Regions from separate parts of the Devosia sp. J20-27 genome, predicted to be linked through region 1. Evidence: predicted binding sites of a transcription regulator. Region 1 holds the regulator's gene; each other region holds the start of a gene.
What was found. The regulator LexA, encoded in region 1, represses DNA repair genes until DNA is damaged. The targets are predictions, from matches to a motif close to TGTTCNNNNTGTGTTCNG.
Positions count from the first base shown of each region.

Region 2: the regulator LexA is predicted to act here: its motif matches at 4,020-4,037, upstream of AC0L4C_RS07725 (helicase-related protein).
Region 3: the regulator LexA is predicted to act here: its motif matches at 2,853-2,870, upstream of AC0L4C_RS12385 (DUF763 domain-containing protein).

Region 1 covers NZ_CM147875.1:2,884,606-2,892,165, forward strand. The annotation lists gene AC0L4C_RS14250 (ComEC/Rec2 family competence protein) at 1-982, shown strand, start outside; gene AC0L4C_RS14255 (SMP-30/gluconolactonase/LRE family protein) at 1,054-1,926, opposite strand; gene AC0L4C_RS14260 (2-dehydro-3-deoxy-6-phosphogalactonate aldolase) at 1,923-2,537, opposite strand; gene AC0L4C_RS14265 (2-dehydro-3-deoxygalactonokinase) at 2,545-3,456, opposite strand; gene lexA (transcriptional repressor LexA) at 3,653-4,378, opposite strand; gene AC0L4C_RS14275 (hypothetical protein) at 4,627-5,061, shown strand; gene AC0L4C_RS14280 (transglutaminase-like cysteine peptidase) at 5,013-5,474, shown strand; gene AC0L4C_RS14285 (calcium-binding protein) at 5,552-6,784, opposite strand.
Region 2 covers NZ_CM147875.1:1,568,761-1,576,320, reverse strand. The annotation lists gene AC0L4C_RS07745 (DUF3108 domain-containing protein) at 1-685, shown strand, start outside; gene AC0L4C_RS07740 (hypothetical protein) at 766-1,524, opposite strand; gene AC0L4C_RS07735 (outer membrane protein) at 1,747-2,541, shown strand; gene AC0L4C_RS07730 (hypothetical protein) at 2,660-3,067, shown strand; gene AC0L4C_RS07725 (helicase-related protein) at 4,127-7,267, shown strand; gene AC0L4C_RS07720 (RNA-binding S4 domain-containing protein) at 7,282-7,560, shown strand, end outside.
Region 3 covers NZ_CM147875.1:2,513,807-2,521,366, reverse strand. The annotation lists gene lpxC (UDP-3-O-acyl-N-acetylglucosamine deacetylase) at 1-834, opposite strand, end outside; gene ftsZ (cell division protein FtsZ) at 943-2,592, opposite strand; gene AC0L4C_RS12385 (DUF763 domain-containing protein) at 2,893-4,155, shown strand; gene ftsA (cell division protein FtsA) at 4,152-5,447, opposite strand; gene AC0L4C_RS12375 (cell division protein FtsQ/DivIB) at 5,462-6,481, opposite strand; gene AC0L4C_RS12370 (D-alanine--D-alanine ligase) at 6,469-7,389, opposite strand; gene murB (UDP-N-acetylmuramate dehydrogenase) at 7,499-7,560, opposite strand, start outside.

The DNA.
Region 1 (7,560 bases):
CGCGGCGCTGATCATCATCGTCAGCGATCCGGCCAGCGTGTTCCGGCCGAGTTTCCAGTTGTCGTTTGCAGCGGTGGTCGGGCTGATCGGCAGCTATGAATGGGCGAGCGGCGACGGGGAACCCGCAGGTGGAGCCCTCGGCTGGGTGCGACGCGCCATAATCGGCACGGCACTGACCAGCCTGATCGCCGGTCTCGCGACGCTGCTGTTCTCGGCCTATCATTTCCAGCAGACGGCGCCGTTGGGGCTGCTCGCCAACCTGATGGCGCTGATCCTGATCGCACCGATCATGACTGCCATTGTGATCTCGGCGCTGTTGCTGCCGTTCGGCTGGGAAGGGCCGTTCCTCTCGGTGCTGCAGGTGCTGCTGGAGGGGTTGATCTGGATTGCCCGGACGGTCACGGAGTGGAGTGCGGGGCTGAGCCTGCACCCGCTGCTGACCCCGCTGGCGCTGGCATTCGGCCTCGTCGCGCTGGCCTGGTTCGCGGTGGTGCCACGGTGGTGGAAACTGGCAGGACCGGCGCTGCTGCTGCCGGCGGTACTGCTGTTTGCGCTGGACCGGCCGCCCGATGTGCTGGTGGCCGACACCACGCGGGCGGTGGCCGTGCGCACGGCGGCAGGGCTGCAACTGGTCGACGGCAAGGCCGGGAGCTTTGCGGTCGACGTGTGGCAGGAGACCTATGGCGAGCCGATCGCCACCGGGGCGGGACGCTGCGACAGCGTTGGATGCCTGGTGGACAGTCCCGCGGGCTTTCGTCTGGCGCTGATCAACGACCCGTCAGGGTTCTTCGAGGATTGCGGCAGCGCCGACGTGGTGATCACGCGACGCGACGCGCCGGCGGTCTGTGCGGCGCCGACGGTGATCGATGCGGATGCGCTGGAGCAGGGCGGCGTACACTGGCTGCGCTGGACCGGCAGCGGCTTCGAGGTCCGCGCGGCCAAGACCGGCCTCAGCCGGCCCTGGAGGGCGTCGCCACGTTGACGCCGCTGGGTTTCATGCGCGGCGCCACCGATCAGCAGGCGGCGGCGCCGGGGAACAACCTGTCCGGGCTCTCAGAGCTTGAGGAAAGGCTCGGTGAGGCCCGCCACATCGACATTGATGGCGAAGACGCTGCCGGACAGCGGGAACGCCTCGAGCTGCTCGGGCGAGAGGTTCTCACGGGCGGTGGTGATATAAAGCGTTTTCATGTCGGCGCCGCCGAAGGCCGGGCAGGTGACGTTGGGCACCGGCAGCTCGATGATGCGGTCGAGCTTGCCCTGGGGGGAAAAGCGGGCGACGCAGGAGCCGCCCCAGCGGGCGTTCCAGATGAAACCCTCGCTATCGACCACCGAGCCATCGGCGCCGCCCGGTGCGCCGCCGGCAACCAGATCGGTCCACGGGCCATTGGGCAGGCCGGTCGCCGGATCGAGCGGCGCGGTCTGGATGACGGCGCCGGCATCGGTGAAATAGGCGCGGCTGCCGTCGGGCGAAAAGCAGATGGAGTTGGGAATGCCGACATTGGCAAGGATCGGCGTCAGGGTGCCGTCCTTCCACTGATAGACGGCACCGGTCTTGTGGGCGCCACCGTGGCGATTCATGGTGCCGATCCAGAAGCCGCCGGAGCGATCCATGCGGCTGTCATTGGTGCGGTTGCCGGGGACATCGGCCTCGATGGTGTCGATGACGGTGGTGCTGTCGGACGAGAACGAATAGCGGAGCAGGGCGCCCGACTGGGCCACGGCGAGGGTGTCTTCGTCGACCACGGCAGCGGCGGCGGCCGTGTCCTTGAAGGTGATGCGATCGACCAGATGACCGTCGGGGCCGGCGCTGAGCAGGGTCTGGTTGAGAATATCGAACCAGAAGAGCCTGCCAACGAGCGGGTTCCAGAACGGCCCCTCGCCCAGTTCGCAGCGGCTATCGACGAAGAGTTCGGCTTTCTGGTTCATTTGGTCTGTCCTGCGTCATAGGCGGCGACGGCGGTGCGGGCGCGGGCAGCCACGTCCGCGGCCGACATGCCGGGTTTAAAAATGTAGGTGCCGAGGCCGAAGCCGGCGCAACCGGCAGCGAAATACTCGGCGAAATTGTCGGGGTTGGCGCCGCCAACGGCATAGAGCGGCACCTCGGGCGGCAGCACGGCCTTCATCGCCTTGATGCCCTTGGGGCCGAGCACTTCTGCCGGGAAGAATTTCAGGCCATTGGCGCCGGCCCGCAGGGCGGAGAAGGCGTCGGACGGCGAGAACACGCCGGGATAGCTCCTGAGGCCCTTGTCGCGCGTGCGGACGATGACATCGGGGAAGGTATCGGGCGAGACGATGAAGGTGCCGCCGGCGGCAGCGACCGCGTCGACATCCTTGATGCTGAGCACGGTGCCGGCGCCGATCTCGGCGCGGCCGGCAAAGAGTTTCGCGGCGCTGCCGATCGAACTGAGCGGATCGGGGGAATTGAGCGGCACCTCGATCAGGGTGATGCCGGCAGCCACCAGCGCCTCGCAGACGTCGGTGACTTCGGCGGGCGAGATGCCGCGCAGGATGGCGATGATGTGTCGGTGTTCGAGCATGGTATCCTCAGGCAGCGCGGGCGGCCTTCAGCCCGGCGAGAGTGGCGTCGGTCGCATCGACGATGCGGGTTCTGGCCCCTAGCACGGCAAAGCCGCGCGCATAAAGCCGGCACAGGCCGGTGCTGCCGACGAGCGGGATTTCGGCATCGGTCAGCCAGTCGCGCTGGCCGCCGATTTCGGTGCCGATCAGCAGGCCCGACAGGAAGCCGGCGCACCAGGGGGCGGAGCGGCCCGAGAGCAGCGAGCCGGCGCGGACCTTGAAGAGCGTTGCGGTCAGGCGCTCAGGTGCGTCGAGGCCTTGGGAAAGGCCGGCATCGAAGCCGGCGTCGCGGTCCGGCCCCTCGACTTCACCCTGCAGCGAGTGCCGCAGCACCGAGTGGGTGCGCAGCACCTCGAAGAGTTCGCCGGTCATGGCGGTGGAGAAACGCTCCAGCCGGTGGCCGCTGAGGGTGGCCCACTTGGAATGGGTGCCGGGCATGACCACGAGGCCCTCGAAACCGGGCTGAAGGGCGGAGAGACCGAGCAGTTGCGTCTCCTCGCCGCGCATGACGTCCTCGGCGCCTTCGCGCCTGAGGCAGACACCGGGGAGGATCGTGGCGCGCAGCTTGCCGGGCAGATCGGGGGTGACGCCGCGTGCGGCCAAAGTGGAAAGATCGGCGGGGGCATCGAGATAGGGGGCCTCGAGCCAGCCCTGGCGAGCGCCAGCCATGCCGCAGATCAGTGCATCGATTTCAGTGCCTGGATCAATCGCGCCGTCCAGCAGCGCGGCGAGCACATCCGGATATTGCCCGGGCGTCAGCTTGCCCATGCCCTGATCGGAGCTGCGTGCAAAGGCGATGTCGCCGCTGGCGTCGATCCCCCATAGCCGCAGGTTGGACGTGCCCCAGTCGATTGCGATCCAGTCTGCCGTGCCTGCCAAAACCTGCTCCTCCCGTCGGTTGCCCCCTGTTTGGCCTTTTGTGCGGCCAAGCTCCAGCATTTCCGGAAGGTGGTTCAGTCATTTCTGCGGTTCGGGGCACTATCCGACCCGGATCGGCACGTGGCGGGCACAAAAAAAGGGCCGGTGCTGTCCACCGGCCCAGAGACGACCCACGGGGAGGGTCAGAGTTGCGTGCTCAGTACTTGCGCAGCAGGCCGACGAGGCGGCCCTGTACCTTGACCCGGTCGGGTGGGAAGATGCGCGTTTCGTAGGCCGGGTTGGCGGCCTCGAGCGCCACGGAATTACCCTTGCGACGCAGGCGCTTGAGCGTGGCCTCCTCGTCGTCGACGAGGGCGACGATGATCTCGCCGGTCGAGGCGTTGTCCTGCTTGCGGATGAGCACCGTATCGCCATCGAAAATGCCGGCTTCGACCATCGAGTTGCCGCGCACTTCGAGCGCGAAATGCTCGCCGGAGCCCAGCATCTCGGGCGGCACGGTGATGGTGTGGCTGTGGCTCTGGATGGCTTCGATGGGCGTACCGGCAGCGATGCGGCCCATGACCGGAATGGTGACCGGACGGCCCGCCTCCGAGGCAGTGGAGATGGCCGTGGCGGCGCGTGGCGGTGGCGCCGAGACACGGCCCAGGCTGCCATCGATGACGCTCGGCTCGAAGCGCGCCTTGCGGCCGCCAAGCGAGGGGTTCATCGAGTCGGGCAGGCGCACCACTTCGAGGGCCCGGGCCCGGTTGGGCAGCCGCCGGATGAAGCCGCGCTCCTCCAGCGCCGTGATCAGCCGGTGGATGCCGGACTTGGAGCGCAGATCGAGCGCGTCCTTCATTTCATCGAAGGAGGGCGGAATACCCGCCTCCTTCATGCGCTCATGAATGAACATGAGCAGTTCGTGCTGTTTGCGTGTCAACATTTGGCAGGCCCCGTGAGCAGAATCGGAACAAAGGCTGAACGATGTATAGATGTTCCAGTTCTGTTCTGCAACAGCCGGGGTAAATATTCGGTATGCAGGGACTTCGCCGAGCCGGCGCGAGCGTGATTTAGGGTTTGGCAAGCTTAATGGATTGCTTTTGATCGATTTAAGTAATGCCAAATAGAGCATGCCAGTTGGCATAGTCTTAGAATTTCAAAACTAGGCTCTCTCGTAACAGGGAGAGCAGAATGCTCAAAACAACAAACAAATCTGTCCTGGCTGCCGCGGCGTTGCTGGCTGGCATGATATCGGGCATGCCGGCGGCAGAAGCCCGTTTCGATCTGGGTCTGCCCTCGAGTGAGCCCAGCAACGAACTGCGGTTCGATGTTGCCTCGCTGAAGCTGCGGCCGAGCTATGACGCCTTTGCCACCGCCTCGCTGATGCCGCGCATGGAAGTGACGGCGCCGGTGCGCACGGTGGCGCCGAACTATAATGTGTTCAAGTCGGTGGTCGTGCCGATCGGGAAACTGCCGGCCTTCGCCCAGTGGGGCAAGGTGAAGCCCGCAGCTGTCTCGGCGAGCGATTTCTGCGCCAACGGGTTTTGCAAGAGCGCCGCCGGACGAGACTGGCGGCCGTGGCCGAGCGGGCGCGGCGCCTGCCGCAGGTCGAGGCCCTCAAGCTGATCAATCGTGAAGTCAACCGCACCATCGCCTATCGCTCGGACAAGGGCGACACCTGGCAGACGCTGGCGCAGAGCGCCGCGCGCGGCGCCGGTGACTGCGAGGACTTTGCCATCGCCAAGATGCAACTGCTGGCCAAACTCGGCTTTGCGCCGGACCAGTTGCAGTTCATCGTGCTCAAGGATACGCGGCGCCAGCTTTACCACGCGGTGCTTGCCGTGCATGTCGAGGGCAAGCGCTTCATCCTCGACAATCTCTCGAACACCGCCGCCAGTGACGACATCTTCCGCACCTACAAGCCGATCGTCTCGTTCGTGGGCTCAAAGAGCTACGTGCACGGCTTCAAGGGTGGCCAGAGTGCCGTTGCCATGGGCAAGGGCGGCATGAGCGCGATCCGGCTGGGCGAGGGGAACTGAGGGCAGGCCCGCTATTGAGCCTCGAAAGTGAGAATGGCCCGCCCGAGCGGGCCATTTGTTTTGCGCGTTCGCTGCAATCAGATCAGAAACGTATGCTCGGTGCCGTCGAAAACGATGTTGACCGGATCGGCGCCGCTGGCGGTGCCGTAGCCGACAAGTACGGAAACGCTGGTCCACACTACCCCCCCGGCGTTCGAAGATCCGTTGGTATCCACCTGGATGGTCACGTCCTGACCGGTCTGGGTCAGACGCACGTAATCCTGGATCTGGTCAGCTGGGATGGGGTTAGTCCCTAAGGCGGCGTCCAGCAGGCCACCCAGGTCGATGCGATCGCCCTCTGAGAAGCTGTAGTCGGTGATCTTGTCCGCATGTGACGAGCCAGAGGCCGCAAAGATGAAATCGTCAGCGTCGAGGCCGCCAGAGAGGATGTCATTGCCATTGCCGCCGTGCAGCTTGTCATTGCCCGAACCGCCCAGCAAGAGGTCGTCGCCGGCGCCGCCCCAGAGGACATCATCGCCATCCAGACCGACGAGGATATCAGTGCCGTTATCGGCCGTGTCGGAGTTGCCGCCACCACCATTCAGCGTATCTGCCCCCGCGCCGCCTATCACGGTATCGCCACTTGTATTGTTGTCTGGCGAGCCATCGAATGTGGGCAGGTTAGCGTCGATTGCCCCGATCGCTGTGTAGGTGACGTAGCTGTCTGGGCCGGCCGCAAGCGCAAGCGCGGCATTGTCGTAGTTGTTGACGATGGCGTTCCAGCTGGTGCTGCCCAGATCAAGATTGGAGTTGATGTCGCCGTCCAGATAGTAGTCGAGTGCCGAGTTGGCGCCGAGAGCCAAGAGTGTCTCAAGTTGGATCGAGGTGAAGACCAGGGTGATTGTGTCACCGTTGCCCGACACCCCATTATAGGTGATGGCGGACGATGTGGTGTGGCTCCAGGAGGTGACGATAGTATCGTTGTTGCCGGAGGAACCGGATGGCGGTGTATAGGCGTCATCTCCGACGATATTGACTGCAGCGTAATTGTTGGAGAGTGGACCGCTGGTGTCCGGAGAGAATTCAACGATGTTGGCGGTCGTGGTCGTGATGTTGCCGCCGGACGCAGTTCCGTTGTCGTCGATGGTTATCGTCACGACACCTCCCTCGCCATTGCTTGAGCCGTCAGGGTTCCAAAGCACATTCCCAGCCGCCAGATATGCGTTGATCGCCGAAATGGTGCCGTCGAGGGTGATGGCACGGCCGCCACTGCCGTTCACGGTCACGCCAGCGCCGCTCGAGGCCGTGAGGGAGTCGTCGCTATCATTCATGGACAGCGTGACACGCACGATGCCAAAGCTGTCGACATCCTGGAAGCTGATGCGATTAAGGACGTTGACGTCCCCGGTGCTGGCTTCGGACAGGTAGTAGAGTGTCGATGGGACATTGATGACGGCGGCGTCGGCTACGGCAGTCACCCCAATGGTCGTGGTTGCGACGTTGCTGGTCGAGGTCCCGTCGGTCACTGTCGCGGTGACGGTGCGAGACGTCGTGTCCGGGTTGTCCGTATGATTGCCAAAGCCGATCGCCTTGATGGCCGTCGCATAGTTGGCGACCGTAGCGGATCCGCTGAGAGCCACGGTGATCTTGCCGGCAACCGAAATATCGACCGACGCGGCAATACCGGGCGGCAGCGAGCCAACCGAGAGGAAGTCACCTGTCTTGGCATTGGTCAGGACGACGGTGGCGCCCGCCATATTGGGGGAGTCAGCATCCACAATGGTCGGGCCTGCCGCTGCAATTGAAACTGCCGCGCCGTTCTCAGTATAGCCGGTCGAATTATTGGTCGACGCGGCGCTGTAGGTGACATCGATATTGTCGATATAGACGAAATCGTTACTCTCCATCCCCCCGCCGGCTACGATGCGAATGATGGTGTCGCTCGTGTAGGGGCCAGTGATCGGGATGGAGATGTGCAGCATCCCGCTGTCCTGCTGGTTGCCTTTGAGCTCAAGAACTTCGCTGAAATTGACGCCGTCCTTGGCGATCTGGACGCTGACGATGTCGTTGCCTTGATCCAGATCACGCCGGTAGTCGAAGCTCAGCG
Region 2 (7,560 bases), 1.3 Mb from region 1:
GTCGCTGGGCAAGAACAATATCGCCGCGGTGACCATCGCGCTCGAGGACGACGACCGGCACTACAAGCTCAATGTCGACGCCCGGATCACCGGTCTTGCCACGCTGGTGGCCAGCGGCAGCGGCAAGATCGAGTCCGAGGGGCCATCGTCGCCGAGCGCGCTGACCTCGCAGCGCTTCGACCTGCTGACCTCCAGTGGCGGCGAGGATTTTACCGTCGCCATCACCTATGCCGGCAGGAACGTCGAGAGTTTTGTCGTCAATCCGCCACTGCTCAACAATATCGACCGGGTGGCCATCGAGCGGAAGCACCTGCGCGGCGTCAACGACATGATCGCCGCCTTCGTGCTCAAGGGCGGCAAGCTCGACAAGAACCTCTGCAATCGCAAGATGCAGGTTTTCACCGGCCTCGAGCGCTTCAACATCGCGCTGCGCTTCACCAAGGAAGACCAGGCGACCAGCAAGAAGACCGGCTACCAGGGCCCGGTGATTCTCTGCAACATCCGCTACACCCCGATCTCGGGGCACTTCACCACGTCGGAAGTGACAAACTACCTCAAGGAAAGCGACCGCATCCTGATCTGGTATGCGCCGCTGGCCGGCACCGACACCTTCATCCCCTATCGTGTGCTGCTGACCACCAGCATGGGCGACCTCTCCATGGTGCTGACCCGCCTGCGGCACTAACGGCGGCCGGGGCGGACGGCGGGCAGCAACACCAAAGGCCGGGCAATCGCCCGACCTTCGCAACAGTTCATGCCTTACGACTAGGCGTCGTGCGCGGCGGCCACCGCTTCGCGAACGTCGTCTGCCTTGTCGGCGATCGCCTGCGCCGTCGCGAGCGACATGTCCACGCCCGTGATCCGTGCCAGAGCAATAATGGTGTCGACGCTGACCGGAATGGCCTTGTCGGACGCCACGCCGATGAAGATAGCGGAGAGTTCGATAATGTTGGTCTGGGTCAGATCGACAGGCAGGCTGGTCGTCTGCAACGTCCAGAGCTCCTTGAGCAGAGCCAGATTTTCGAGAGGCGAGTCGATGATGGCGAAATCCGGGTCATCCCAGTGCGCCGTGATATAGACATCGAACTGCAGGACACTCATCTCGTAGATGCTGGTCAGTGCCGGATCGAAATTGTTCACGGCCTCGTCGAGGGCGTGGTCCAGAACCCGATCAGGACTGCGGATGACGCTGAGACGGCCCAGTTCAACCTCCGGGATACCTTCCTGGGCCCAGATCGGCTTGCCGCCGCTATCACCCGCAGGTTGGCCCGCCTTGGGGCCCTTGCCGTCCGACTCCTCTTCCGCGGCGCTGCCGACGCCGCCGCCCATGGCGCCCTTGCCGCCTTCGCCTGCCTGGTCCGAATTGCCACCAGCGCCCGCATTTGGACCGGTCTGGGTTTGGGTCTGCGTGCCCTTGCCTTCCGCTGCGGAAGCGACGGTTCCGGGCAAGGCGCCCGAACCAACCAGCAATGCGGCGGCCGCGACTCCGCTCAAAAGCCAGCGCTGCGATATCTTTCTGAACATGCCGGATCTCCAAGTTTGCATGATGGACGGGATGGAATCCGCCCGCTGACCGAGTATCGGAACAGAATTCGCGCACGGCTTTGACGGCCATCAATGTCAGGCAGCGGGATTGCGAATAGTCACGGACTGCCGTGCAGAAGCACGGGCGCGGTCCTCTGCCGATCAGTGCATGGCGGGAGCGGCTCGCCGATGTCGATCCCGGAATACCCAAGGAGGCCACCTATGCTCGCAAACCCGCTCAAGACAGTGACCCTTGCCACAATGCTGCTCGTCGGCACGACCGCCTCAGGGCTTGCTCAGGACACGGTGGTGTCTGGCTACGAAGGCTGGTTCGTCCGCGGCGAACTGGGCGCCAATGTGCTGGCTACCGACCGCGGCTACTGGCATGGTCCGGGCGGCGCGGGCGACCCGCGCATTACCTTTTCGCTCAATCGCCCAGTATCGGTCACCGGCGGCATCGGCCTCGGCTATGACTGGGGCAACGGCGTCCGCGTCGACGGCTCGGCCGGCTTCGTCAGTTCCACGCAGGTCGATGGCACCTATCTCACGGCCGTGGGCGGCAACCCTTCGCCCGCCGGCGACCATGCGACCGACATCCATGGCGCCGTGTCCGCGTTCGCGCTGATGGCCAATCTCTATGTCGAGCCGCTGACACTCTCGGGCTCGGAGTCGGCTATCCAGCCTTTCCTCACCGGCGGCGTCGGCATCGCCCGCGTCTCGATGGGCGAATGGACCCGCAACAATGCCGCGTCTGCGCAGACGACGCGCAGTTGGAGCGGCAGCGATCAGATCAATCTGGCGTGGTCTGCCGGGGGCGGCGTGTCCTTTGCCCTGGCCGATCTGATAGGCGGCAACGGCACTCTGGACTTCACCTATCGCTATACCGACCTGGGACAGGCGAGCGGTGGCGGTGTGCCGGTGGCGCCTCCGCCCAACAATTCGCCAACGGAGCCCTATAACTTCCGCATGGCATCGCACGCCCTGACCGTCGGCCTGCGCCTTCCGATCGGCAACTGAACCCGCCGGGCGCAAGACCGCTCTGCCGGCCGCCACGATGAACCTCGGATAAACGCATCGCTCAGGCGGAGTTCAATCCCCAGGCCACATCTTCTCTGCACCAACGGAGAAGCACACCATGACCTCGACCCTCAAAGCCGGCCTCATCGCGCTGCTCACCCTGACTGCCGTCACCGGCAGCGCCAGTGCCCTCGACCTCAAGGCCGGTGGCCAGGTCAAGCTCAAGGCGACCAGCGCCCAGCTCGGCATCATCTCGCCGGCCAACAATATCTGCCCCGGCCCGGCCAAGCTGACCGCCTGGGTCCGCACCAACAAGCCCGGCACCCTGCCGATCCTGATCGTGCGCAAGGGCGGCCAGGTGTCCGGCCCCTATAACGTCACCACCGTCAAGGGCGCCAATGGCGTGATCATGGGCAGCTATTCCAAGCCGATGAACATCGTCACCCCGATCGATGCGGAATACCGCGTCGTCATTCCCGGCAGCACCGTGGCCAGCAACTGGGTCCCGCTCACCGCCGACTGCTGAGCATTTTCTCCGCGGCCCCGCCGCGCCGGCAACAGACCGGCGATGGCGCGTGCCTCCGACACTCGAACCGGGTGCGGACGCCAGGCCGCGGAAGTCTCAACCAGACGCCGCCACATTTATGGTTAGCGAAACATGAAGATCTCGGGCGTCCCATGCCGGGACGGTCAAAGGCTTTTTCCTCAATTTTGCGCCTCAAGGCCGCCGCCGGCCGGGGATGCAAAGGTGAGCAGCAGAAATCTTCGACAGCGGGTGCTGTTAACCGGCTGCTAACACTTGCCTGCGCTGGCAGGAAAACCCTGATTTCTTAAGGCTTTGGTGACGGAGATGAACGTCGGACCCCCGATCGTGCGGTCGGATCGGTCCGATATCGGGTCGCTTGTGGGTCGGCAGCCTGGCGACCACCACCAAGTGTGGGTGAACAAAGCACTTTTATCCACAGGCCCACGATTCGCCCCATGTTCGTTCACGGTTTGATGCAGGAGTTAACGCGCGCGTCTCAGGCTGCCGGTTTCCGTGCCGAAGCGGCACAGGTTGTCGAAGCGGTCGATCCCGGCGGGCCTGAGACCATGATGCGGCGAACTGCGCTCCGAAAGCGCCGGCCCCGCATTCATGGTTAACAGCGTCCTAACGCCCGGGCCGTCCCGCGATGGCACGGTCAATGCCGATTTTCTCAATATGCGCCTCGGCGATCCCCGTGCGCCGGGCGCTCCCCCATGAACATGCAAAAAAATATTTGCACCAGAGCCGTTTACCTTCGCTTCACAACTACCGGCATCGGGCCGCCAGAGGGCCGAAATTAGCACTCTGGTAAGGAAGCTGAACCGTTTCGGGGGAGAAACCGGGGATCACGCACACCTTTGATCGCCTCTAGCGCTAGAATCAGCGGGTGGCACACCATATGCTGGGGTGAACAAAGGCGGATTTTCGAGTCGCGGCCGATTCTGTCTCGTTTTGTTCGCGTTTCGTGCCAACCCTTAACTCCGGCGCCCAAAACGGGAGAAATCTGGTCTCCCTTTGAAACACTCGCATCGCGCGCCGTTCCTCCTTACATAGCGATAGATGACCGCAGGTAATTCCGGCTCGCTCAAGGCGATCCTCGGCCCCACCAACACCGGCAAGACGTTCTTCGCCATCGAGCGCATGCTGGCGCACCGCTCGGGCATGATCGGCCTGCCATTGCGGCTGCTGGCGCGCGAGGTCTACCACAAGGTCGTCGACCGCATCGGCGCCCAGCACGTGGCGCTGGTGACCGGAGAGGAGCGCATCGTTCCGCCCAAGGCGCGCTACTGGGTCTGTACCGTCGAGGCCATGCCGCTCGACATGCCGGTCGAGTGCCTTGCCATCGACGAAATCCAGGTGGCCACCGATTTCGACCGCGGCCACGTCTTCACCAACCGCATCCTGCACGCCCGCGGCATCCACGAAACGCTGCTGCTGGGCGCCGCCACCATGGCACCCGTCATCCGTGCCCTGCTGCCGGACGCCGACATCATCTACCGGCCGCGCTTTTCCGAACTGCTCTACTCGGGCTCCAAGAAGATCTCGCGCCAGCCCAAGCGCTCGGCCATCGTCGCCTTCTCGGCCAGCCAGGTCTACGCCATTGCCGAACTGATCCGCCGCGAGCGCGGCGGCGCGGCAGTGGTAATGGGCGCCCTCAGCCCCCGCACCCGCAATGCCCAGGTCGACATGTACCAGAACGGCGATGTCGACTTTCTCGTCGCCACCGACGCCATCGGCATGGGGCTCAATCTCGATGTCCACCATGTCGCCTTCGCCGACGACCGCAAGTTCGATGGCCACCAGACCCGGCCGCTGACCCCGGCGGAGTTTGGCCAGATCGCCGGCCGCGCCGGCCGCCACATGATCAACGGCAGTTTCGGCGTCACCGGCAATGCCGGCGATTTCGACGAGGAACTGATCGTCCGGCTCGAAACCCACGATTTCGAACCGGTCCGGGTGCTGCAGTGGCGCAACAGCGAGCTTGATTTCGCCTCGCTCGACAGGCTGCTGGGCAGCCTCGACCGCTCGCCGGACCGCAAGCAGCTGACCCGGGTGCCGATGGCCACCGACCAGCATGCGCTGGAGTTCCTGGCCCGCAACGAGGCCGCCGCGCTGGCAACCAATCGCGCCGCCGTGGAGTTGCTCTGGGCCTGCTGCAGTATTCCCGACTATCGCGACATCTCGCCGGCGCAGCACGGCGAAATCATCACCCGCGTCTATGTCGATCTGATCAGGCGCGGCAAAGTCGACGAGGACTGGATTGCCGAGCAGGTACGCTTCTGCGACAATGTTTCAGGTGATATCGATACGCTATCCAACCGGATACGCCAGATCCGCACCTGGACGTTCGTCGCCAACCGCAGAAATTGGCTTGAAGACCCCGCGCATTGGCGCGAAAAGACGCGGGACATTGAAGACCGCCTGAGCGACGCTTTGCACGAACGCCTCACACAGCGTTTCGTGGACCGCCGGACCAGCGTTCTCATGCGCCACTTGAGAGACAAGCATATGGTATCGCCTGAAGTAAACGACCGCGGCGAAGTGAGCCTCGAAGGTCATCTTATTGGCTCGATCGAGGGCTTCCGCTTCACCTTGGCGCGGTCCGATGACGGCGACTCGAAGAACCTGCGCGCCGCCGCCAGCCAGGTGGTCGCCCCCGAGATCGCCAAGCGGGCCGAGCGCCTCGCCGGCGCGCCCAATGAGGAATTCGTGCTCGCCACCGACGGCACCGTGCGCTGGCGGGGCGAAGTCGTCGCCAACCTGGCCGAGGGCGAGACGCTGCTGGCGCCGCGCCTTCTGGTGCTGGCCGACGACAGCCTGAGCGGCCCCGAGCTCGAACGCGTGCAGGACCGGCTCAACCTCTGGCTGCGCCACTCCATCAACACGCAGCTTGAATCGATCATGCAGCTGGCTGAGCCCGCCGATCTTGAAGGCACCGCCCGCGGCATCGCCTTCCAGCTCTCCGAGCATCTCGGCCTGCTGCCGCGCTCGGCCGTGGCCGACGACGTCAAGGGACTGGACCAGGACGTGCGCGCCAAGATGCGCAAGCTCGGCGTCAAGTTCGGGGCCTACCACATCTACGTGCCCATGAGCCTGAAACCCGCGCCGCGCGAGCTGGCGCTGATCCTCTGGGCCCTCAAGAACGGCGGCGTCCGCCAGCCGGGCGTCTCCGACCTGCCGCAGATCGTGCTGTCGGGCCGCACCAGCTTCCTGATCGACCCCGAGGTCAATCCCAAGCTTTATGAAGTCGCGGGCTTCAAGGTGGCCGGCAAGCGCGCCGTACGCGTCGATATTCTGGAGCGCCTCGCCGATATCATCCGGCCGCTGATTGCCATGGATCCCAAGCGCCACGAAGGCGAGCCGCCGGCCGGCGTTGCCGAGGGCAACGGTTTCCGCGTGACCGTCGAGATGACATCGCTGCTGGGCACGGCCGGCGACGACTTTGCCTCGATCCTGACCTCGCTCGGCTACCGCGTGCGCCGCACGCCCAAGGTTGTCGAGACGCCGCCCCCCGCGCCAGTAGCCGATGACACCGCCGCTCCGCAGGCCGCTGCTGCCGAAGCAACGGCCACCGAGGCACCGGATGCCGCCGATCTGGCCGATGCGGCCGTCAACGATGCGGCCCAGGAGGCCATCGAGGGCGTCCCTGCCCCGGCAGCCGCCGAGGCCGGAACGGACAATGCCGCGATCGATGCCGCTGCCAGCGATCTAGGCGCGTCAGCTCCCGGCGCCGAAGCGGCGGCCGCTGCGGAAGCAACTGCAGCACCTCAGGCTGATGCATCTCAGGCCGATGGACCCGACGTGGCTGCCGAGGCCGCGCCGGCCGAGAAGGCCGAGCCCGAATTCGACGAGGTCTGGTTCCCCGGCGGTCGCCGCGACAATGCCCGCCACGACAACAAGGGGCCGCGTCGCAACCGCTCCGCCAATGCACCCGCCGCCGATGGCACGTCAGGCGCCGAGGGCCAGGACCGTCCCAAGCGCTTCACCCGTCCCGATGCCGATGGCAAGTCGGGCGGACGGCCGCGTTTCGAGGGCCGGCGTGACGGCAAGGGTGGCAAGCCGGGCGGTGGCGGCGGCAAGCGCTTCGACAAGCCCAAGGACGACTGGAAAGAACACCGTCCGCGCGAACAGCGCGAGACCAAGATCGATCCCAACTCGCCCTGGGCGGCTCTCGCAGCGCTCAAGAACCCGAAGTCCTGATCGAGGGGCGGTGCTTGGACAAGCAGCGGCTCGACAAATGGCTGTTCTTTTCGCGCGCCGTCAAATCGCGCACCCTGGCGCAGAAGCTGATCGAGGCCGGTGATGTCCGGGTCAATTCCGAGCGCACCGACCGCTCCGACCACAAGGTGGGCGCCGGCGACGTCCTCACCATGACCATCCACAGCCAGCTGCGCGTCTGGCGCGTGCTTGATACCGGCAGCCGCCGCGGCCCCGCCGCCGAAGCCCAGGGGCTCTACGAAGACATTTCGCCGCCGCCGCTGCCCAGGGCCGAG
Region 3 (7,560 bases), 370 kb from region 1:
CCCGTGCAGCACGAGGGCGTTGAGCGCATGGCCGCCCTTGTAGGAGCGGAACCGGCCATAGATCGGCAGGCCGCACAGGGCCAGATCACCGATGGCGTCGAGCAGCTTGTGACGGACGAACTCGTCCTCGTAGCGCAGGCCGCCCGGATTGAGGATGCGGTCCTCGTGCACGGTGATGGAATTGTCGAGGGACGAGCCAAGGGCATAGCCGGCCTGGCGGAGAATCTTGGCATCGCGCACGAAGCCGAAGGTGCGGGCGCGGGCGACGTCGTCGCAATACTTGCGCGGCGTCCAGTCGAAGATCATGCGCTGGCGGCCGATGACCCGGCTGTCGAAATCGATCTCGAGGTCCAGCATGCGGCCATTATAGGGCTCGAGCGCGGCGGAAGCCTCGTTGTTGCGGACGAGAACCTGCCGCATGATCTTGATGTAGCGGCGCGGCGCCGGCTGCACGTCGAGGCCGGCTTCCATGATGCCGTTGACGTAGGGCTGCGCGCTGCCGTCGAGAATCGGGCACTCGGCGCCGGTCAGCGTCACCAGGGCATTGTCGACACCCATGCCCGAAAGGGCCGAGATCACATGCTCCACTGTCGCCACGGAAACGCTGTCGCCAAGATCGAGCGTGGTGCAGAGCGTGGTGCGGGTGACGCGCGAAAAATGCACCGGCACCGGACCGACGGTCACGCCATTGTCGAGTTTCCGAGCAATCAGATAGCCACTGTCGGCGGGAGCCGGCTCGATGGTGAGGGTGACGGGCAATCCGCTATGGACACCAAAACCGCTGAATTCGAGCGCGCGAGCAAGGGTGCGTTGCCGCGCCGAAAGTTTCTGCATCAATTAGACTCCAAACCCCGACAGACGGCCCCGGTGCAGTCTTAGCCAATAAAAACCCGGCGCGGAAGCCGCACCGGGCGAAGTTTTTAACCTCTGATTAAGCCTCGATCAGCCGTGCTTCCGGAGGAAAGACGGGATTTCGATATGCTCTTTCTGCGCCGCCGGAGCCGGCTCGCGGCCGTGCTTGTCGAGCGACCCGGCAGCCCCCTGCGCGGGCTGCGAACCCTGCGAAACCCTAGGCGTTCCGGCCTCTATGGCGCTGCGGGCAGCGGCATCGTCGGCGCGTGTATGCTCGGTTTCATCAAGCCCGTGCGGCTCGCTCGAGCGCAGCGCATTGCCGACATTGGAGGCGAGGCGCTTGAACAGGGCGCGGGCATTGCGCGGCTCGACGTCCTGCTTTTCTTGGGGCGCGAGTGACCGTCTTGCAACAACCGGCAGTTCCTCGGTCCGCGGCATGCGCCGCTGGCCATCGGGACGTTCGGCGCTGGAAGGCACGTAAACGCTGGGAATCGGGGCTTCCGGGGCCCGCATGCCCTCTTCGATGATGTTGTGGGCAGCCGCCGGGATATAGGGCTCCACCGTCACGCCGTCGTCTTCCTGGTAGCTGGTATAGGTCGGCTCCTGGATCGCCTCGGCCACGGCCTGCTCGACCTGTGATTCGAGCGGCTCGAACGACTTAACCTCGGGTTCCGGCTGCGGCTGGGGCGCAGCGTCGGCCATCGGACGGCGCTGCTGCACCTGCAGCGGCGCGCGACCGCTGTTGGAAGCCATCGGCTCCATGGCCTGCACCATGGTGGCATCGGTGCCGGTCGCAACGACCGAGACGCGGATCGTGCCGTTCAGGTTCGGATCGTAGGTGGCGCCCAGAATGATGTTGGCATCCGGATCGACTTCCTCGCGGATGCGGCTCGCCGCCTCGTCGACTTCATAGAGCGTCAGGTCCGGACCGCCGGTGATGGAGATCAGCAGGCCGCGCGCCCCATGCATCGACACGTCGTCGAGCAGCGGATTGGCAATGGCGGCTTCTGCCGCATGACGGGCACGATCTTCGCCCTCGGCTTCGCCGGTTCCCATCATGGCCTTGCCCATGCCGCGCATGACGGCGCGCACGTCGGCAAAGTCCAGGTTGATCAGGCCTTCCTTGACCATCAGATCGGTGATGCAGGCGACACCCGAGTAGAGCACCTGGTCGGCCATCTTGAAGGCGTCGGCAAAGGTGGTCTTCTCGTTGGCGACGCGGAAGAGGTTCTGGTTCGGAATGACGATCAGCGTATCGACATGGCGATGCAGCTCGTCGATGCCATCCTCGGCCAGACGACCGCGACGGTTACCCTCGAACTGGAACGGCTTGGTGACGACGCCGACCGTCAGGATGCCCTGCTCGCGCGCGGCACGCGCAATCACCGGCGCCGCGCCGGTTCCGGTGCCGCCGCCCATGCCCGCGGTGATGAACACCATATGCGAGCCGGAGAGGTGATCATTGATCTCGTCCCAGCTTTCTTCGGCGGCAGCCTTGCCGACCTCGGGGTGAGAGCCGGCGCCGAGACCCTCGGTGACCGCCACGCCCAGCTGGATGATCCGCTGTGCACTCGACAGCGCCAGAGCCTGGGCATCCGTGTTGGCGACCACGAAGTCGACACCGTCCAGGCCAGAGGCGATCATGTTGTTGACGGCATTGCCGCCGGCGCCACCGACTCCGAAGACGGTGATGCGCGGCTTGAGTTCCTGGATGTCAGGGATCGTGAGATTGATCGTCATGGAGGGCCCCATCGTGGCGTGTTGATTAAGTTTTAGTCGCCAATTCGTTAACCGCCTCCTAACAAAACCGCCGAATCCGTTAACCCAGACGCAAAATGCAAGACGCTGCCGGACACTTGTAAGCTCCGGTTAAGTATGGGCTGGAACTGCAGCCCAAAGCGCTAACACTCTGAATTTACGAATGAACGGGTCGATGCGACCCAGCCCGGAAAGGCGCCACGGCCTCCGAATTCTGTATCAGGACGCTTCACTTTCGTTACCGTTCCCTTTATGTTCCGTATCGAGACAGGAGGGCCGCCAATGGCTCAGCGATCAGGCAGCGCCGATCTGCCACTGCATGGCGGCCGGGTACCGCCATGGCTGGCCCAGCGCATGGCCAGACTCGGGGCCGTGATCTGCGACGCCATCGTCCAGGAATATGGACGCGAGGAACTGCTGCGCCGGCTGTCGAGCCCGTTCTGGTTCCAGTCGTTCGGTGCCGTCATGGGCATGGACTGGCATTCCTCCGGCATCACCACCAGCGTCATCGGCGCACTCAAGCGTGGCCTGCAGCCGCTCGAGCGCGAACTCGGACTGTTCGTCTGTGGCGGCCGCGGCAGGCATTCGCGCAAGACTCCCGGTGAACTGGTGGAGATCGGCAATCGCGTCGGTTTCGACGGCGCCGCCCTGGCGCAGGCCAGCCGGCTCGTCGCCAAGGTCGACAGCGCCGCGGTCCAGGACGGGTTCGATCTCTATCTGCATGGCTTCATCGTGGCCGCCGACGGCAGCTGGGTGGTGGTGCAACAGGGCATGCGCGGCGACTTCGGCACCGCCCGGCGCTACCACTGGACCTCGGAGGGCCTGACCGACTTCGTCGATGCGCCGCACGTCGCGATCGAGGGCCAGAACAGCGGCGAGATCACCAACCTCACCGACCGGCGGGCGGAAAACTCCCGCAAGGCCCAGCTCGACCTGCTGGCGACGCTTGGCCCGGACGGCATTGTCGACCAGCTGATCGACCTGATGCCGCGCAAGGAGGTGCCGCCACCGGCGCAGATGACCCTGCCCCACCTGGTCATGCCGGCGCATCACGACATCCGCGAAAAGGACGTGATCATGCGGCGCCTGCATGGCGCGCTGGCCGCCGCCGAAGGGCAGGCGCCGAGGGACTTCTCCGAGCTGCTGCTGGTGCCCGGCATCGGCGCCCGCACCGTCAAGTCGCTGGCCCAGGTGGCCGAAGTGATCCACGGCGCTCCGCACCGCTTCACCGACCCTGCCCGCTTCGCCATGGCGCATGGCGGCAAGGACGGTGCCCCCTTCCCGGTGCCGCTGAAAGTCTACGACGAGACTATCCGGGTGCTGAAATACGCCGTGGTCAAGGCGCGGCTCGGCCACAGCGAGGAGTCCAGCGCCATCAAACGGCTCGACCACCAGACGCGGCAGCTCGAAGCCACGGCAAAGGGTCCGGGCTTTCAGGAGTTTGTGGACGAGGAATGGCGCCGTTCCGAGGACTATGGCGGCCGCACTGTGTTCGACGACGCCGCCGAACCGTTCGCGCGGGTGAAGAAGCGGAGGGCGGGCTAGAACGCCGACTTCAGCCAGGTGCCGACGCGGGCGATGTAGCCGTCGGTGCCGGTCAGGCGGGCCGTGCGCGGTTCGGAAAATTCCTGGGCGCAGACCTGGGGGTAGATCAGCATGCCGGCAACGCAGGCAAAGGCGGGGCCCTTGGCCATCTCGGGCAGGCCGGAAATGCCCATCGGGCGGCCGTTGCGGACATTGCGGGCGAGGACGCGGCGGGCGACTTCCGGCAGGCCGGTGAGTTCGCTGCCTCCGCCGGTGAGCACGAAGCGGCAGCCGCAGATATCCATCATGCCGGTGGCCTGCATGCGATCGCGCACGGCGGTGAACATTTCCTCGATGCGCGGGCGGATGATGCGGGTGACGTGCGAGCGCGGGATCTGGCCCGGCGCCTCGTCCTCGCTGGCGCCGACCGGAACGATGGGGATGAGGTCGCGCTCGTCGGCCTGGGCCGGCAGTACCGAGCCGTAGACGGTCTTGATCCGCTCGGCATCGGCAACGCTGACCGAGAGGTGGCGGGCGATATCGAGAGTGAGATGGTGCCCGCCAATGGCGATGGCATCGGTATAGACCAGCTGGTTCTCCGCAAAGACCGAGACGGTCGTCGTCGCCCCGCCCAGATCGATGCAGGCCACGCCCAGCTGCGACTCGTCGTCGACAAGCGTCGACAGTCCCGAGGCGTAGGGCGTGGCGACCAGCGCCTCGATCTGCAGATGGCAGCGATGCAGCACCAGCTCGATATTGCGCATGGCCAGCGTTTCGGCCGAGATCACCGACACATCGACGCTGAGGCGTTCGCCCACCATGCCGCGCGGGTCCTTGACGCCTTTCTGGCCATCGAGGGCATAGCCGATGGGTAGCGCGTGAATGATCGAGCGTTCCGGGCGCACCGAGCGCTCGTTGACGGCCTTGAGCACGCGCTGGATATCGCCGCGCTCGACTTCGAGGCCGCCCAGATTGACCGTGGCCGAGAATGTCTCCGAACCAAGCCGGCCGGCGGTGACATTGACGATCACCGACTGCACGGTGAGACCGGCGGCCCGCTCCGCCATGCCGACGACGGTGCGCACAGCCTGTTCGGCCTTGTCGAGGTCGGTGATGACGCCGGACTTGATGCCCGAGGATTTGCCATAGCCAAAGCCGATGACTTCGACCACGTGCGTGCGGCCCTTGAGCGACTTGCCCTCCGGGCGCGGCACCAGGCGGGCGATCACGCAGCAGATCTTGGTCGAGCCGATATCGAGCACGGCGACCAGCGTGGTCCGCCCCGGCTGAACGGGTTTGAGACGTGCGGTCATGGCCTCGGTCATCATCACTGTGCCTTGTCTGCCGGCCGCTGGGCAGGCGTTACATATACGGGGGCGACCTTCACGGGATCGGCTTTGGCGACGGGCTTCTTCTTGCCCGGCTTGGCCGCGGCGGCGATCTGTTCGTCGGCGACCGGACCCGGCTTCAGCGCCACGAGCCCAGGCACGCGCAGATCGACCAGCGTCACGTCCCGGTCGAGCAGCGCATGGTCGCGCTGGTAGGTTTCGAGGTGGTCGAGCGCCTGCGCCACGCCCTGCTCGGGCAGTTGCACACGCAGGCCGGTGTAATAGATGAGATCCCAGCGCCGGTCGCCGATGCGCGACAGGGCGGCCAGATCGTCGAGCAGCAGCGGGTGCCGGGCCATCATGCGGGTCATGATGATGGCGTCATCGGCCGCCCCCTCCCCGACCACCAGGGGCAGCTCGGTATAGGCAGCCGCCGGATCGGTGCCGATCCGCGTGCCGGTCTCGTTGACCAGCCAGGTGGTGGTGCCGACGCGCCAGCGCACGGCCGGGGTCTTTTCGACGATGTCGACGATGATTTCGCCCGGATAGACCTTGCGCACATTGGCGCTGTCGACCGCCTGCATCCAGCGGATCAGGTTGCGGGCCTTCTGGGCGTCGAAATTGAGCGTCGAGGCGCCGCCGCTCATCATCAGCAGCGCGATGATGTGCTGGTCCTGGCTCAGCGTCTGGCCGGAAATGGTGATCGCATCGATGCCGAAGCCCGCTGCGGCGAACTCGCCCTGCACGATGTTGAAGACATTGCCGCCCAGCTTGGCCAGCGGCTCGCGCGCCTGATAGACGCCGACAATGCAGAGCAGCGCCAGCAGCGCGCCGGCAGCCCGGATGATGATCCGGCGATGCAGCACCCAGGCATGGCTTGCCGAGATCAGCGCGCGGCGGCGGGCCGTGCGCGGCGGCGCCGGGATGCGCAGGGCGAGCGGCTGCGGCCTGGCCGGCGGACGGGCAAGCGGATGCACGGCCCGGGCATCGGCAAACCCTTTAGCCCCTACCTGTTGCAACTCGCATCCTCCACCATCCAGGAGACCAGCTCCTCGAATGTGTGGCCCGCATGGATGGCCTGTTCGGGAACCAGTGATGTTTCGGTCATGCCTGGCTGGGTGTTGATTTCGAGACAGACGAGTTCCCCGTCCGGCCCGGCCTGGTCGTTGAAACGGAAGTCCGTCCGTGTCACGCCCCGGCACCCGAGCGCAGCATGCGCCTTGAGCGACATCTTCTGCACTTTATCGTAAATATTCGGTTGCACCGGCGCCGGAATAATGTGGTGCGAGCCGCCTTTGGCGTATTTTGCCTCGTAATTGTAGAAGGAGAGGTCGGTGACGATCTCGGTCACCCCGAGGGCGACATCGCCCATCACCGCGCAGGTCAGTTCGCGGCCGGGAATGTAGCGCTCGACCATCACGTCCTCGCCCGAGTTCCAGTCCTCGCGCAGCAATTCCTGTGGCGGATGGGCCTGGTCGCCCTTGACGATGAAGACGCCGAAGCTGGAGCCGTCGGCGATCGGCTTGATCACATAGGGCGGCGGCATGGCGTGGGCGCGCACCACATCGGCGCGGTTCATGATCAGGTGGTCGGTGACCGGAATGCCGGCGGCCTTGAGCATGATCTTGGCCTGATGCTTGTCCATGGCCAGCGCCGAGGCGAGGACGCCCGAATGCGTATAGGGCAAGCGCAGCAGTTCGAGCAGGCCCTGGATCATGCCGCTCTCGCCGAACGGGCCATGCAGGGCATTGAACACCACATCGGGCTTGAGCCGCTGCAGTACGCCGGCAATGTCGCGATCGACATCGACATCGGTGACGGTATAGCCGGCCCGGGTCAGCGCATCGGAACATTCACGGCCGGACTTGAGCGACACCGGTCGCTCGTTCGACCAGCCGCCCATGAGGACGGCGACATGCTTGCTCATTGTTCGCTACTCCAGAGCGGGTGTGCGCCACTCACCCGCCCTTCGGCCACCCTCTTCCCTGGGGGGAGAGGGGACGAGGCGGCCAATGCGGTGGGGAAGTCGGGCACGGTCATACGGCTCCCGTGAAGACGTCGCCGTCGGTGAATTCACGCACTTCACGCCCGGGGATGA